2 regions of the Microbulbifer bruguierae genome follow, and region 2 is predicted to be linked to the other one. Evidence: predicted binding sites of a transcription regulator. Region 2 holds the regulator's gene; the other holds the start of a gene.
What was found. The regulator sigma-54, encoded in region 2, starts transcription at its own class of promoters, with help from an activator protein. The targets are predictions, from matches to a motif close to TGGCACANNNNTTGCNNT.
Positions count from the first base shown of each region.

Region 1: the regulator sigma-54 is predicted to act here: its motif matches at 1,261-1,278, upstream of glnA (glutamate--ammonia ligase).

Region 1 is NZ_CP118605.1:2,958,767-2,962,185, forward strand. It holds gene thiI (tRNA uracil 4-sulfurtransferase ThiI) at 1-959, opposite strand, end outside; gene glnA (glutamate--ammonia ligase) at 1,343-2,749, shown strand; gene PVT68_RS12375 (DUF4124 domain-containing protein) at 2,930-3,419, shown strand, end outside.
Region 2 is NZ_CP118605.1:1,559,346-1,562,764, reverse strand. It holds gene ptsN (PTS IIA-like nitrogen regulatory protein PtsN) at 1-269, opposite strand, end outside; gene hpf (ribosome hibernation-promoting factor, HPF/YfiA family) at 298-588, opposite strand; gene PVT68_RS06685 (RNA polymerase factor sigma-54) at 754-2,220, opposite strand; gene lptB (LPS export ABC transporter ATP-binding protein) at 2,465-3,190, opposite strand; gene lptA (lipopolysaccharide transport periplasmic protein LptA) at 3,255-3,419, opposite strand, start outside.

The sequences.
Region 1 (3,419 bases), 1.4 Mb from region 2:
GTGATCAGTGGGCGCAGCACCAGCGTGTCGGTGACACTGTCGATCACCGACAGGTTTTTCAGGGTCTGGCTGGACACCTGGGCGATGGCCTCACCGGTGACCAGCGCATCAACCTCCAGCTCTTTGGCGACTACCGAGCCCGCGCGCAGCATCATGCGCTTGAGGGTTACGCCCATGTAGGAGTCATCCACTTTTTCCAGAATCTCCGCTACCACTTCATCGAAGGGCACGGTGATGAATTTCACCCGGTGGGATGCGGCGTATTTTTCCCACAGGTAAAACGCCACTTCCTTTACTCCCAGTTCGTGCTGGCGCCCGCCCAGGTTGAAGAACAGGTAGTGGGTGCGGATGCCGCGCTTGATGGTGAGGTAGCTGGCCACAGTGGAGTCGAAACCGCCGGACACCAGCGAGATTACCGGATCCTGGGTGCCGAGCGGGAAGCCGCCAAGCCCCTGGTGCAGCTGCTCGATCACATTCAGCTTGTCGTGGCGGATTTCCAGTTTCACGGTGACGTCGGGGTTTTTCAGTTTTACACCGGCGGCATCGGTGTTCTGGTTGAGGCCACCACCTACAAACTGCTCCACGTCCAGAGACTGGAAATCGTGCTTGCCGGTGCGTTTTACACGCACACAAAAGGTTTTCCCGGTGAGCTGTGGGCCCCAAATGGCGAGAGTCTTCTGGTAGATATCGTCGAGATCGCCGAGGGGGAACTGCTGCACCTTGGCGAAGTTGGCAATGCCCGGGGTGTGCGCCAGTACCTCTTCAATGCGTTCGCAAAGGTGGGATACTGCATCCGGCGCGACGACATCAATCTTTTCCCAGTCCTTGCGCACCTGGATGCGGTCGTCCAGCTGTCGCATGAGCTTGCGCAGGTTGTCGGCCAGCTGGCGCGACATGCGCTTGCGCACCGGGTTGCTCTTGATGGTGATTTCTGGAAAAAATTTGACGACGAAATGCATAGGGAGTTGTGCCGGATACCACGGTTGAAATTGATGCCGGGATGAGACTGACGGACTTCCCGGAAAAGGTGGCGAATTATAAACTCGCTACCGGGAAATTGCTTGAGCACCGTTTTGGTGCTTTCTGTGACCAGGGAGGCCCAAAATGGTGCAAATTGCTATTTCGAAGCACCAATTTTGGGACTATCGTATTGGCTCCCACGGTCCCGGCTGGCGCAAATGGGTTCCTATAGCTCAATTTCCGGCCGCAGGCGGCCGTTTGCGGACACACTAACTTTTTTCCAGCCAGTTTGCCCCAATTTGGCACACTCCTTGCTTCGACAGTTGCCACAAGATAAAGCGAATTGGCGCGACACATAACTTTTCATTCTTGGAGGACTGCAATGTCAGCGAAAACGCTCGGACTCATCAAAGAGAGCGAAGCAAAATGGGTAGACCTGCGCTTCACCGATACCAAAGGTAAGGAACAACACGTTTCCATTCCTTCTAAGGAAGTTGGTGGCGAGTTCTTCGAAGAAGGCAAGATGTTCGATGGTTCTTCCATCGCTGGTTGGAAGGGCATCAACGAATCCGACATGATCCTGATGCCGGACGACGAAACTGCGTTCCTGGATCCGTTCACCGACGAAGCCACCGTAATCATTCGCTGTAACATCGTTGACCCGATCACCGGTCAGGGCTACGAGCGCGACCCGCGCTCCATCGCACTGCGCGCTGAAGAATACCTGAAGTCCACTGGCTACGGTGACACCGCTCTGTTCGGTCCGGAGCCCGAGTTCTTCGTATTCGACGACATCACCTGGGGTGCCGAAATGGGTGGCGCCTTCTACAAAATCAACTCCGAAGAAGCGGCCTGGTCTTCCGGCGCCAGCTACGCGGACGGCAACATGGGTCACCGCCCGGGCGTAAAAGGTGGTTACTTCCCGGTTCCGCCGGTTGACTCCCTGCACGACATCCGCGCCGCCATGTGTTCCGCCATGGAAGCCATGGGCCTGGAAATCGAAGTACACCACCACGAAGTGGGTACTGCTGGCCAGTGTGAAATCGGCGTTGGCGCCAACACCCTGACCAAGAAAGCGGACGAAGTTCAGATCCTGAAGTACGCGGTACACAACGTAGCGCACGCTTACGGCAAAACCGCCACCTTCATGCCCAAGCCGCTGGTAGGTGACAACGGTTCCGGTATGCACGTGCACCAGTCCTTCAGCAAGGACGGCGTTAACCAGTTCGCTGGCGACGCTTACGCTGGCCTGTCTGAAACTGCCCTGTTCTACATCGGCGGTATCATCAAGCACGCGCGTGCACTGAACGCCATCTGTAACTCTTCTACCAACTCCTACAAGCGTCTGGTTCCGGGCTTCGAAGCACCGGTTATCCTGGCTTACTCTGCGCGTAACCGCTCTGCGTCCATCCGCATTCCGTTCGTGCCGAGCCCGAAAGGCAAGCGTATCGAGACCCGTTTCCCGGATCCGACCGCCAACCCGTACCTGGCCTTCGCAGCGTTGCTGATGGCTGGCCTCGACGGCGTGAAGAACAAGATCCACCCTGGCGACGCGGCGGACAAAGACCTGTACGACCTGCCGGCGGAAGAGCTGGCCGAGTACCCGACCGTTGCTTCCAGCCTGGAACAGGCCCTGGACGCACTGGACGCGGACCGCGCCTTCCTGACCGAAGGTGGTGTATTCACCGACGACGCCATCGACGCCTTCATCTCCCTGAAGCGCGAAGAAGTTCAGCGTATCAACATGACCACTCACCCGGTTGAGTTTGAGCTGTACTACTCTTGCTAAGCGTTCTGCCAAGTAGCCCTGCTACGAGGCAGAGGTCATCGGTGCATTGCCCCGGCGTTTAACGCAAGGGCGGTGTAAAGATGGCGACAAAGCCCGCGCCTCTGGTGCGGGCTTTTTTTTTGTGTGGCAGATGGCTAGCCTTAACCTACGGCACAGTAAAAATGAGAGGCGGGACGGCCCATGATCAGACTGATTTCAGTGTTGCTGGCGCTGCTGGCGGCACCGGTAATGGCACAGCAGGAAACTTCTGCGGGCGAAGAGAAGGGCTCGTCAGCGCCCTCAGGTACCAGTGTTTACCGGAGTGTCGGCCCGGACGGCAAGGTGACATTCAGCGATACCCCGCCACCGGGTAAGAAAGCCGAAAAGATCAAAATAGGTCCCACCAATGTGCAACCGGTAGCGCCGCCGCTCCCCCTGCCTACCCGCAAGCTGTCGCCGCGGGACCAGGACGACAAGCGCTATGAGGATCGCGACCAGGGCCCGGTGGACTTTGCCATCGTCAGCCCGGTCAACGACGCCACCATCACTCCGGGGCAGCGGTTTATCGTGCTGCAGGTAGCGATGGAGCCGGTGCCGAGGGACGGTTATGCATTCTACGCCGTGATCGATGGCCAGCGCTGGTCCGGGATGTCCTCCGGCACCAGCCTGGATATCTCCGCGCTGGAGCGCG
Region 2 (3,419 bases):
TCAAAGTCTACTGCGGGAGAGGTGGTGCAGAGGACGCCGATTGGGCGCTCACAGCCGGGCAGGCGACAGTGGGGGATAGCGACACCCTCACCGATGCCGGTGGAGCCCAGGCGCTCCCGGGCTACCAGCTGGTTGAACACAGTGTCCGAATCCAGTTCTGGGTATTGTTCAGAAATCGCCTGGGCGATGTTGAGTAACAGCTTTTTCTTGCTGCTCCCCGCCAGGTGGCAAAGGCTCAGGCGGGGAGAGAGTAGTGCGTCCAATGTCATATCTTGCTGGTGGTCCAACGCTAGCGGTCTAGCGGTGACTGCGTAACTTTTCTTTGTGTTTAAGCAGTTGCCGGTCGAGTTTGTCGGTCAACGCATCAATCGCCGCATACATATCGTCCGCTTCCGAGTCTGCATACACATCCTTGCCATTCACGTGAATCCGCGCTTCGGCTTTCTGGATCAGTTTGCTGACGGAAAGAATGACCTCAGTATTGGTGATCAGGTCGTGGTGGCGGGAGAGTTTGTCCAGTTTGGTCAGGCAGTAATCGCGAATCGCCGGAGTCACTTCTACGTGGTGGCCACTGATGTTGGTCGGCATGGATTTCTCCTCATCGGGTTCAGCACAAACTGGCTGCACCCCCGCACAGGGCGGCACCCTACTAGGAAGTGCGCCAGAATGGAAGGATACACTCAATGTCTGGCTATTGGTTGTCCAGAAAGTGTACGAAGAGAGGTTACTGCGCCCATATTTTGACTGTTACAGTCAGACCAGTCGCTTGCGCTCGCTAGACGAAGGGATTCCCATGGACTCGCGATATTTGGCTACGGTGCGCCGGGCTACCTTGATGCCCTGGGCGTCTAGCTCCTGGGTAATCTTGTTATCGGATAGTGGCTTGCGCGGCTGCTCGCCGTCAATGAGCTTGCGGATCAGGGCGCGGATGGCGGTGGACGAGGCATCCTCGCCAGAATCGGTGCTCACGTGGCTGGAGAAGAAGTACTTGAGCTCGAAAACCCCGCGGGGAGTGAGCATGTACTTCTGGGTGGTTACCCGGGAAATGGTGGATTCGTGCATGCCGATAGTTTCGGCAATATTGGCCAGCACCATCGGCTTCATGGCTTCCGGACCCTGTTCGAAAAAGCCCTGTTGTTTCTCGACGATACAGGTTGCCACCTTGAGCAGGGTTTCGTGCCGGCTCTGCAGGCTTTTCAGGAACCAGCGCGCCTCCTGCAGGTTATCGCGCAGGTAGTTGTTTTCGGTGGAGTTGTCTGCGCGCTTTATCAGGGAGGCATAGGCGTCATTGATGCGCAGTTTGGGGGTGGTTTCCGGGTTCAGCTCCACTACCCAGCGCTGTTGCTTGCGGCTCACGATCACGTCTGGAACCACGTACTGGGGCTCTTCGCCACCAAAGGCTTCGCCGGGGTAGGGGGTGAGAGTCTGAATCAGGCGCATGACTTCGCCCAATTGTGCTTCGCTGAGACGGGTGCGCCGGCTCAGCTGACGGAAGTCCCGCTTGCCCAGCAGGTCCAGGTGCTGGCCGACTACGATCAGCGCCTGTGGCAGCCAGGGGGTCTGCTCAGGCAGTTGCCGCAGCTGTAACATCAGGCTCTCGCGCAGATCGCGGGCGCCACAGCCCACCGGTTCAAACTGCTGGATGGTTTTCAGTACCGCCTGCACTTCGTCGACATCCACGCCAATTGCGACGGCTATCTCTTCCAGCTCCGCAACCAGAAAACCGTTAGGGGCGATAGCGTCAACCAGGGCTTCGCCAATGTGCTTGTCTTCGGCAGTCAGCGGCGTCAGGTTGAGTTGCCAGAGGAGGCTGTCCTGCAGGCTTTCTGATGCGGCATTGCGTTGCTCGAGGGCGTAGTCTTCGCCCTCGTTGCCCTGGTAGCTGTTGTTGGTATAGATGTCGTCCCAGCGGGTGTCGACCGGCAGGTCGTCAGGGATGTCACTATTCCAGTCGCTGTCAGCGCTGGCGTCATTTTTTGTGTCAGCTGCGCCGTCGCTGTCTTCGCGCTGGGCTCCCTCCTGAGAGGGGGTGTTCTGTTCCTGATGAGATTCGCCGGCGTGCTCGTCAAAATCCGCTTCGAGTAACGGGTTGCTGTCCAGTGCGGACTGGATTTCCTGCTGCAGGTCCAGGGTCGACAGTTGCAGCAGGCGGATAGCCTGTTGCAGCTGCGGCGTCATCGTCAGCTGAGTGCCGAGTTTTAACTGGAGTGACTGCTTCATAGGAGTAGTGCCGGCAGAAAATTCTGGCGTGAATCCGCCGCGACAAATTCTGGGTTTGAAGCGGCGGCGTAAAGCTCATTTGCTGCAGACTACCGCGGAGGCATACGGAACACAAGCGGCACGTTAAGCAATAAGCGTGCCGAAAAATTGGTGAGCAGAGAGGAATGTTGGGGGTCGTTGTGCGGAATTGTGACAGACATCTGTATAGGAGCGGGGAAGTGTGGATGCAACTACTCGGATCCGCTCAGATAGTGAAGTCGTGTCCCAGATAGACGTCTTTTACCTGTTTGTTTTCGGCGACGTCTGTGGGGGCTCCTGCGGCGATGATATGGCCCTCGCTGACGATATAAGCAATTTCACAGATGTCCAGGGTCTCGCGCACATGGTGATCGGTGATCAGCACACCGATTCCGCGATCCCGCAGATGGCGGATGATCTGCTTGATATCGTTGACGGAAATGGGGTCCACCCCGGCAAAGGGTTCATCCAGCAATACAAATGCCGGGTTGGTGGCCAGTGCGCGGGCAATTTCCACTCGTCGGCGTTCACCGCCGGAAAGTGCCATGCCCAGGCTCTCGCGGATATGCGTGATGTGGAATTCTTCCAGCAGGGCTTCCAGCTGCTGCTTGCGCTGATTGCGGTCCAGGTCCTTGCGGGTTTCCAGAATGGACAGGATGTTGTCCTGTACCGACAGGCGGCGGAATACCGACGCCTCCTGGGGCAGGTAACCGATTCCCTTGCGGGCGCGGCCGTGCATGGACAGTCCGGTAATGTCTTCGTGGTCGATCAGTACCTGTCCGGCATCCGCCTGCACCAGTCCGGCGATCATGTAAAAGCAGGTGGTTTTTCCAGCCCCGTTGGGGCCCAGCAATCCGACGACCTGGCCACTGGAGACGCTGACGGATACATCGTGTACAACTTTGCGCTTTTTGTACTGCTTGGCGAGGTGTAACGCTTTGAGCGTCGGCATAGTCAAATCCGATATCTTGGCAGTATCGCTGCCTGGTTATTCTCAATCTTGATGTGGGGCGGAGTTACTGGTTGTTCTCTGCCGGCTTGGCTTCCGGTTTCCAGATCATTTCCACGCGCTTCTTCTCTGATTGGCCCTGGGCCTGCATCTGTTCGCTGTTGAGATCGTAATCGATACGCTCGGCGGAAAGGGTGTTACCGTCGCGGTCCACGAAGGCCTCGCCGGTTAG